Regions from separate parts of the Pseudomonas sp. 1L-B-1-E-C1 genome, predicted to be linked through region 1. Evidence: predicted binding sites of a transcription regulator. Region 1 holds the regulator's gene; the other holds the start of a gene.
The links. Region 1 encodes FliA, which starts transcription of late flagellar genes. Its sites were predicted from a motif close to CTAAAGTTTNNNNNNNNNNNGCCGNTAA; they were not measured.
Positions count from the first base shown of each region.

Region 2: motA (flagellar motor stator protein MotA) is a predicted target of FliA. The motif match lies at 3,257-3,284, and genes of this name have one in related genera.

Region 1 covers NZ_JBXAWN010000012.1:105,889-110,953, reverse strand. The annotation lists gene AC0Z4S_RS20960 (chemotaxis protein CheA) at 1-1,016, opposite strand, end outside; gene AC0Z4S_RS20955 (protein phosphatase CheZ) at 1,071-1,859, opposite strand; gene AC0Z4S_RS20950 (chemotaxis response regulator CheY) at 1,878-2,249, opposite strand; gene fliA (RNA polymerase sigma factor FliA) at 2,417-3,157, opposite strand; gene fleN (flagellar synthesis regulator FleN) at 3,154-3,984, opposite strand; gene flhF (flagellar biosynthesis GTPase FlhF) at 4,101-5,065, opposite strand, start outside.
Region 2 covers NZ_JBXAWN010000002.1:403,514-408,578, forward strand. The annotation lists gene asd (archaetidylserine decarboxylase) at 1-772, opposite strand, end outside; gene rhdA (thiosulfate sulfurtransferase) at 772-1,605, opposite strand; gene AC0Z4S_RS05490 (HDOD domain-containing protein) at 1,648-3,186, opposite strand; gene motA (flagellar motor stator protein MotA) at 3,352-4,203, shown strand; gene motB (flagellar motor protein MotB) at 4,207-5,065, shown strand, end outside.

The DNA of each region.
Region 1 (5,065 bases):
GCTTTCGGTTCAGGCTTGGCCGCAGGTTTCGGCGCAGCAGCGGCAGCCGGTGCTTTCGCCGCTGGCGTGGCGACGCTCGACGCGGAGCCAGCAGTCGCAGCGCTGGCGTCAAACTTGCCTTTGCCATGCAATTCGTCGAGCAGCGATTCGAATTCGTGATCGCTGATCAGGTCGCTGCCGGCCGCTGCTGCGGCTGGTGCAGCAGGGGCTGCCGGCGCCGAGGCGATGGCCGATTCCAGCGCGTCAACGGCGAAGTTGCCCTTGCCGTGCAACTGATCGAGCAAGGCTTCGAATTCGTCGTCGGTGATGTCCGAGCTATCGCCCGCAGCAGGCGCGGCCGGCGCTGCTGGTGCCGCCGGAGCGACCGCATCGACAGCAAACTGGCCTTTGCCATGCAGTTGATCGAGCAGCGACTCAAATTCGGCATCAGTGATTTCATCGCTGGCGGCCGTGTCGGCAACCGGCGCGGGGGCCACAACAGCAGCCGGGGCCTCGGCTTGTGCCTTGACGGCATTCAGCGAGTCCAGCAGTTGTTCGAATTCGTTGTCGGTGATGTCGTCCGATGCGCTTTCGGCGACCGGCTCTTCCACCACTTCTACCGGTGCAGCAACAGCTTCATCAGCCGACTGCGGCTCGGCCAGACGCGCCAGCGCGGCCAGCAGTTCCGGCGTGGCGGCGGTGATCGGTGCACGCTCGCGGACTTCGCTGAACATGCTGTTCACCGCGTCCAGTGCTTCCAGCACAACGTCCATCAGTTCTGCATCAACGCGACGCTCACCCTTACGGAGGATGTCGAACACGTTTTCGGCGATGTGACAGCACTCCACCAGCTCATTGAGCTGAAGGAAGCCGGCGCCCCCTTTTACAGTGTGGAAACCGCGAAAAATTGCATTGAGCAGATCTGCATCATCCGGGCGGCTTTCCAGCTCGACCAGTTGTTCGGACAGTTGCTCAAGAATCTCGCCGGCCTCAACCAGGAAATCCTGAAGGATCTCTTCATCGGCGCCGAAGCTCATTAATGGGGTGCTCCTACAGGTCTAAAAACCCAAAAAACCTGAAATTCCGAAATACTAGAATCCAAGGCTGGATAACAAATCGTCCACATCGTCCTGACCGGACACAACGTCTTCTCGTTTATCGGCATGAATCTGCGGACCTTCACCCTGCGAGAGATGTTTTTGTGGATCTTTTTCGGCAAGCATTGCGGCGCGGTCATGTTCGATGCCCGCAAAGCGGTCGACCTGACTGGCCATGAGCACGAGTTTGAGCAGATTGCTTTCGACTTCGGTGACCAGTTGGGTCACACGCTTGATCACCTGACCGGTGAGGTCCTGGTAATCCTGAGCCAGCAGGATGTCGTTGAGGTTGCTCGACACCGCACGGTTGTCCGTGCTGCTGCGTGACAGAAAACCGTCGACCCGGCGCGCCAGCTCACGGAACTCTTCAGCCCCGACCTCGCGACGCATGAAGCGGCCCCAATCGGCACTCAACGTCTGCGCTTCATCAGCCAGACTGTTGACCACCGGCGTGGCGCTTTCCACCAGATCCATGGTGCGGTTGGCCGCGGCTTCCGTCAGCTTGACCACGTAGCCCAGGCGTTCGGTGGCGTCGGTGATTTGCGACACTTCCTCGGCCTGCGGCATGTGCGGATCGATCTGGAAATTGACGATCGCACTGTGCAGTTCACGTGTGAGCTTGCCCACTTCCTGATACAGGCCGCGGTCACGGGTCTGATTGAGCTCATGGATCAGTTGCACCGCGTCGCCGAACCTGCCTTTTTCAAGGCTCTCGACCAGTTCGACCGCGTGTTTTTTCAGGGTCGATTCGAAATCGCCCTGGGATGATTCGTTATGCTCCATAGCTCCCCCGCGCATTCATCAGCCGATGCGTTCGAAAATCTTCTCGATTTTGTCTTTCAACGCTTGAGCCGTGAAAGGTTTGACCACGTAACCGTTCACACCGGCCTGAGCGGCCTCGATGATCTGCTCGCGCTTGGCTTCGGCAGTCACCATCAACACCGGGAGGTGCTTGAGTTTTTCATCGGCACGCACGTGGCGCAGCAGGTCGATACCGGTCATGCCCGGCATGTTCCAGTCCGTTACCAGAAAGTCGATGCTGCCGCTGTTGAGCACCGGAATGGCAGTGGTGCCATCGTCGGCCTCGACGGTGTTGGTGAACCCAAGATCGCGCAGCAGGTTCTTGATGATCCGCCGCATCGTTGAGAAGTCATCAACGATGAGGATTTTCATGTCTTTGTTCAATTCGACCTCCAAGCAGTCTTAAACGCGCCCAGCACCTGGACGCGCCACTTCAATCAATCGGCGCAGCACTTAAAGTTTGTCTGGAGCACAACGGATCGAGACCGGCGCCGTTGATCACCGCACCAGCCTCGTTTCGCAGTGTCCCCACACTGCCTTCAGCGCGCTCGCCACTCCCCCAAACGCCCCCGCAGACGGGCCGCGCACTGGCTGTGTAACTGGCTGACCCGCGATTCACTGACGCCAAGGACCTCACCGATTTCCTTGAGGTTCAGCTCTTCGTCGTAGTACAGCGCCAACACCAGTCGCTCACGCTCCGGCAAATTGGCAATCGCGTCCGCCAGCGCCGCCTGGAAGCGTTCATCTTCCAGATCGCGTGACGGCTCCATATGCGCACTGGCGCCATCCTCGTGCAGCCCTTCGTGTTCGCCGTCCTGCAACAGGTCGTCGAAACTGAACAGGCGACTGCCCAAGGTGTCATTCAGAATCCCGTAGTAATCGTCGAGACTCAATTGGAGTTCGGCCGCAACCTCGTGATCTTTAGCGTCACGGCCGGTTTTAGCTTCAATCGAGCGAATCGCGTCGCTGACCATCCTGGTATTACGGTGAACCGAGCGTGGCGCCCAGTCCCCTTTGCGCACTTCGTCGAGCATCGCGCCGCGGATTCGAATGCCCGCGTACGTTTCGAAACTGGCGCCTTTGCTGGCGTCGTATTTGGTCGAGACTTCGAGCAAACCGATCATCCCGGCCTGGATCAGGTCTTCGACCTGCACGCTGGCCGGCAGGCGTGCCAGCAAGTGATAGGCAATGCGCTTGACCAGTGGCGCGTAGCGCTCGATCAATTCGTATTGCGCGTCACGCGCCGACTTTTTGTAAAGATTCATGCCACTGGCGGTCATATCACAGGCCCTGCGGTTTGCTGCACGAGACGCTCGACGAAAAATTCCAGATGACCGCGCGGGTTGGCGGGCAGCGGCCAGGTGTCGACCTTCTGGGCGATGGCCTTGAAGGCCAGCGCACACTTGGAACGGGGAAAGGCTTCGTAGACGGCGCGCTGCTTCTGCACCGCTTTGCGCACGCTTTCGTCGTACGGCACGGCGCCGACGTATTGTAGGGCGACGTCGAGGAAGCGATCCGTGACCTTGGTCAACTTGGCGAACAGGTTGCGCCCTTCCTGCGGGCTCTGCGCCATGTTGGCCAGCACGCGGAAGCGGTTCATGCCGTAGTCGCGGTTGAGCAACTTGATCAGCGCGTAAGCGTCGGTGATCGAAGTCGGCTCGTCGCAGACCACCAGCAACACCTCTTGCGCAGCGCGAACGAAACTGACTACCGAGTCACCAATACCCGCAGCGGTGTCGATCACCAGCACGTCGAGATTGTCGCCGATATCGCTGAACGCCTGGATCAGGCCGGCGTGTTGCGCCGGGCTCAGGTGCACCATGCTCTGCGTGCCGGAGGCCGCCGGCACGATGCGAATCCCGCCCGGCCCCTGCAACAGCACGTCGCGCAATTCGCAACGGCCTTCGATCACGTCGGCCAGTGTGCGTTTGGGTGTCAGCCCCAGCAGAACGTCGACATTTGCCAGGCCCAGGTCGGCGTCCAGCAGCATGACCCGACGGCCAAGCTCTGCCAGCGCCAGCGACAAGTTCACTGACACGTTAGTCTTGCCGACGCCACCTTTGCCGCCGGTCACCGCGATCACCTGTACGGGATGCATGCTGCCCATGTTATTTCTTTACCTTGTCTTGCATAGACGGAGGCCACATTACTGGCTGCGCGTTCCCGATCGGAACAATGCGTGGCAGACCATCGATGTAGGTACAAAAACTGTTCATGATTACCTCAGCCAACCTGCTTGGTCGGGCTGTGATAGATATCAGCGAACATGTCAGCCATGGCTTCTTCGCTGGGTTCTTCCTGCATTTGCACGCTGACGGCGCGGCTGACCAGTTGATGACGGCGCGGCAGATGCAGATCATCCGGAATCCGTGGGCCATCGGTCAGGTACGCGACCGGCAATTCATGACTGATCGCCAGGCTCAACACTTCGCCGAGACTGGCCGTTTCATCCAGTTTAGTCAGGATGCAGCCGGCCAGCCCGCACCGCTTGTAACTGTGATAAGCGGCGGTTAGAACCTGTTTCTGGCTGGTGGTTGCCAGCACCAGATAATTTTTCGAGCGAATGCCACGCCCGGCCAGGCTCTCGAGCTGCATGCGCAACGCCGGATCACTGGCTTGCAGCCCGGCAGTATCGATCAAAACTACGCGTTTGCGTAGCAGTGGATCCAATGCCTGCACCAGCGACTGGCCCGGATCGACGTGCGTTACCGGCACGTTGAGAATGCGTCCGAGGGTTTTCAGTTGTTCCTGCGCGCCGATGCGGAAGCTGTCCATGCTCACCAGCGCAACGTTCTGCGCGCCGTACTTGAGCACGTAACGCGCGGCGAGCTTGGCCAGCGTGGTGGTCTTGCCCATGCCGGCGGGGCCGACCATCGCAATCACACCGCCCTCTTCCAGCGGCTCGACTTCCGGTACGGCGATCATCCGCGCCAGGTGCGCCAGCAGCATGCGCCAGGCCTGACGCGGCTCTTCGATATCGGTAATCATCGCCAGCAGATCGCGCGACAGCGGACCGGACAGGCCGATGCGCTGCAAACGGCGATACAGATTGGCCTGGGCCGGACGGCTGCCCTGCAGCTGATTCCAGGCCAGGGTGCCGAGCTGCACTTCCATCAGCTCGCGCAGGCTGTTCAATTCAAAACGCATGGACTCCAGTGCTCGCGGATCGACACCCGCCGAAGCCTGCG
Region 2 (5,065 bases), on a different contig from region 1:
ACAGCACGATCGCCGTCGAACCGAGCTTGAAGCGTCCAAGTTCTGCGCCTTTTTCCAGATGGATTGGCGCGCGTGCGGTTTCGTCGTAGCGGAAGGTTTTCAACTCGCGCTTCGGTGGCGTGACCAGACCGGCCCACACGGTTTCGATCGAAGCGACAATCATCGCGCCGACCAGCACCACGGCCATCGGCCCGCGCTCGGTGTCGAAAATGCACGCCACACGCTCGTTGCGGGCGAACAGCTCGGGAACGTTTTCGGCGGTGGTCTGATTCACCGAGAAAATTCGTCCCGGGATGTAGACCATTTCCCGCAGGGTGCCGGCCAGCGGCATGTGCACGCGGTGGTAATCCTTCGGCGACAGGTAAATGGTGGCGAAGTCGCCGCCCATGAACGGCGCCGCGTTGGCCGCGTCACCGCCGAGCAATTCGAGGACGCTGAAGCTGTGACCCTTGGCCTGGAACACGCGGCCGTGCTCGATCGGGCCGAGCTGGCTGACCGCACCGTCGGCCGGGCTGAGGATCGCGCCCGGGGTTTCGTCCAGGGGACGCGCGCCGTCTTTCAGGGCACGAGTGAAGAAGGCGTTGAAGTGCTCGTAAGCGGTCAGGTCTTCGACCAGTGCTTGCGACATGTCCACCTGATAACGCTTGGCGAACCATTGGGTGAAGGCATTCTTGAACCAGCGCACGCGGCATTCGGCGATGCAGCCGGCCAGGCGCGACAGCAGGTGATGCGGCAGCAGGTATTGGCTGAGGATAAACAGACGCTCTTTCATTAGTTGTCCTTGGAAGCTTGAATCTCGACAGGCGTGTCGGGGTGGTTGCCCCATTCGCCCCAGGAACCGGCGTAGCCCTTGACCCGCGGATAACCGAGGGATTTGGCCACCAGATAAGTGAAGCCCGACCGGTGATGGGTCTGGCAGTGGGTAATGATTTCCTTGTCCTTGGTGATCCCGAGGTTTTCGAGGATCTGCGGCATGTCGCTGCGGATGCGCAACTGGCGTGCCTGATCCATGCCGGCGGTCCATTCGAAATTGACCGCGCCAGGAATATGACCGCCCTTGGCTGCGAGAACTTTCTCGCCGGAATACTCCAGCGGCCCGCGCGCGTCCCAGATCGCCAGATCGGCCGCGCCGAGACGGCTTTGCAGGTATTCGCGGGTGGCGGTCGGTTCGTCGTGCAGGGTCAGCGAGACCGGTCCACCGACCGGGGCCGGCACCTGAATCGACATGGGCATGCCGTCCGCCAGCCAGGCCGGAAGGCCACCGTCTATATAGTGGTACTTGTCGTGGCCAATGACATCGAGCAGCCAGATGAAGCGCCCGGCCCAGCCGCCGCCTTCATCGTCATACACGACGTAGACCGCATCTTTGCGATGACCGAGCTCACCAAACAACGCTTCCAGATCGGCTTTCGCCGGCATCAGCCCGGGCGCTGGTGGCTGGCCGAGCTGAGTGCGCTTCGGGTCGACAAAACGTGCGCCGGGCAAGTGACCTTCGGCATACCGGGCAGGGCTGGTCAGGTCCACCAGAATCAGTTCCGGGGACTCCAGGCGCGGCAGCAGGTCGCTCGGCTCGATGACGAGCGGCAAGCCAGAGAAGTCAGACATGTGAGGTCTCCAGAGCACAAAGGGGAGGATTGTAGCGCAGGCTCATTGGCCACGGCTGCTAAAGCTGTGCAGGGCTTTTTCGATGCACTGCGCGGTTTTGCCGAAGGCTTGCTCGGTGATGTCGGCAAACGGCCCGCCGCCCTGATCGGCGACGACGATCATGATCACCCGGCCGTTGTTGACCAGTGACCGCAGGAACAGATGCTCGCCGCGAAACAGTGTGCGCAGGCTCGCGGGTAACAAGGCAGAGAACTGCGCGTTGTTCTCTGGAGTGATGCGCACCTGCGCCTGCTGGGCGAGCAAGCGTTGCAGTACCTTGCTCTGGCTGACGACAAAACTCAGAGCCGCCGCGTCCTTGGGCAGGCCGGCGGTTTGATGTACGCGCAGAGTCGAGTGCGTGCGGTCAGCCATCAGAATCATCACCCGGCGCATGCCGCTGGCCACCAGTGCCTCGCGGGCAGCGACGGTCAGGCTCATGGCATTGGTGAAGCGACTGGGCTCGGCGAGCAGTTCGGCGCATTGCCGACGCCACTGGCTCAAATCTTCGACATTCGGTGCCGCTGCCGGCAGCATTCCGGCAGGCAAACGACGGCTGCCCCACGGCCAGATCAGCGAAACCGCCGGATGCCACAAATCAGGCATTGCATGCTGGCGCGCGCTGTTCGCGGCTTGCTGGTGCAACTGTTGCTGCACTTCGTCCATGGAAATCTGCAAATACAGGCTGGTCAGGTACTGCCAGCGCTTGCTGTGCGGACTGTCCCAGGCCTGTTGCGCCGACAGCGCCAAGCCGTTGGCCAGCAGCACAGTATTGGCCGGCTGATTGAGCCAGCGCCGCAGCGTCGGGTCATCGTCGAGGCGATTCTGCTGGCGCAGCGGGTGTTCGCTGTCACGGGCGATGCGCAATACCTTGACCAGTTCGCGTTGTTCGCTGAGCAGCAATTTGTAGCCTTGCTCGACCCAGATCGGCAGGTGCCAGGCATGGACCAGCGCTTCGGCAATTCTCAACAGGCGCACGCCGAACAATTGCTTCTCAACCACACGCGCCGACTCGCCCTTGTGGATCACCCGCAGTTCCCATTCTTCCAGCAACTGTGGATAGGTCAGTGCCAACGGCCACAGCGGCGACAAAAACAACAGGCTGCCCCAATGAATGTCCTGCCACAGCCGCGCCAGGCGACTGGCAAAAAAGCCGTTGGCCTGTTGCGTCGCGTGTTGGCTGATCAGTTGCAATTGGCGCAAGGCCTTGGGGATCTGCCTGTGCGGTTCTGCAGGCAGGCGCGCGAGCAATTCTTCGGTACGCGCAAGGCCGAGGCGATTGATCGCTACCTCAAGATTTTCCGCTGGCGCGGCCATGGTGCCGTGGGTGTGACGATTCGCCTCACGGATGATGCTCAAGGCCAGCGCCGGGCTGTCCTGCATCAGATCGGCAATGTCGCGCAGCGAGCTGCGATTGTCGCGGATCGCCCGGCAGACTTTGTCGTGAGCCTCTTGTGGCACGGGCAGACGGACGCTGTCGAGCAGCTTGACCCACGCCTGGAGGGTGGTCGGTTTTACCGACGCAATGTTCGTTTCATTAGCCATGTCTGGACAAGATCTTCACTGACTGTAGACGCGCCCGGCATGGGCTAAATTGGCTTTTCGCCTGAACTGGCTATAGTCTGGCGCAGTTTTGCCGATAAGTAGAAGAAGAGATTTTTTAACTTCCGAATATGACCTTGAACCCGACTCAGTAAGTACCTTCTACCTATGGCTAAAATTATCGGCATCATCGTCGTATTCGCGAGCGTGCTCGGCGGATACGTGCTCTCCCACGGCAAGATTGCCGCCCTGATCCAGCCTTTCGAGGTGATGATCATCGGCGGTGCGGCCCTCGGCGCATTCCTCCAGGCCAACCCCGGTTACATGACGATGCACGTGCTCAAGAAATCCCTGAGCATGTTCGGTTCGCGCTTCACCCACACCTTCTATCTGGAGGTGCTCGGGCTGATCTACGAGATCCTCAACAAGAGCCGCCGCGAAGGCATGATGGCGATTGAAGGCGACATCGAAGATGCGGCCGCGAGCCCGATTTTCGCCAAGTACCCGGCGGTGCTCAAGGATGAACGCATGACCGCGTTCGTCTGCGATTACCTGCGCATCATGTCCTCCGGCAACATGGCTCCGCACGAACTGGAAGGCCTGTTCGACATGGAGCTGTACAGCCTCAAGGAAGACCTCGAACACCCATCGCACGCGGTCAACGGCATCGCCGACGGCATGCCCGGTTTCGGTATCGTCGCGGCGGTACTCGGTATCGTGGTGACCATGGCCTCGCTGGGCGAGGGCGACCAGGCGTCGATCGGTCTGCACGTGGGTGCGGCACTGGTAGGTACTTTCTTCGGTATTCTCGCGGCATACGGTTTCTTCGGCCCGCTGGCGCACTCCCTGGCGCACGATGCCAAGGAAGAGCTGAACGTCTACGAAGCCATCAAGGCTTCGCTGGTGGCTTCCGCGTCCGGCATGCCGCCGTCGCTGGCGGTCGAGTTCGGGCGCAAGGTTCTGTACCCGGCGCACCGTCCAAGCTTCGCCGAGCTGGAACAAGCGGTTCGCGGTCGTTAAGTCATGGAAAATAATCAGCCGATCATCGTCAAGCGTGTCAAGCGCATTGCCGCCGGGCACCACGGCGGGGCGTGGAAAATCGCCTTCGCCGACTTTGCCACGGCGATGATGGCGTTCTTCCTGGTGCTGTGGTTGCTGTCCACCGCCACGCCGGAACAGAAGATCGCCATCGCCGGTTATTTCAAGGACCCGGTCGGCTTCTCCGAAAGCGGCACGCCGTACATCATCGACCTCGGTGGTACACCGACCCTGGCGCCGGAAAACACCCTCAACCCGGAAGTGAAATCGCAGCCGCAACCGGACAAGGTCACGGTCGACACTGAGCAGGTGGAAGGCATGGCCGAGCAGGTGGAGAAGGAGCGTCTCGAACTGCTGCTGCAAGAACTGCAGAACAAGGTCGACGAAAACCCGCAGCTGCAGAAATTCAAGGATCAGATCCTCTTCGAAATCACCCCGAACGGCTTGCGCATCCAGATCATGGACGCCGAGAACCGGCCGATGTTCGACTCTGGTTCCGCGCGCCTGAAACCGTACTTCGAAGACATCCTGCTGGCCATGGCCGACACCATCAAAGCGGTGCCGAACAAAATCAGCATCAGCGGCCACACTGATGCCAAGCCGTACATTGGCACTGGCGATTACGGCAACTGGGAACTCTCGGCCAACCGCGCCAACGCCGCGCGTCGGGCACTGGTCGCCGGCAGCTATCCGGATGCGCAGGTGGCGCGGGTGGTCGGTTATGCCTCGTCGGCGTTGTTCGACCGGGAAAACCCGTTCAACCCGGTCAATCGCCGGATCGACATTGTCGTGCTGACCAAAAAAGCCCAGGCGGCGATCGAAGGTGCGCAGGGTCCTGAGGCGG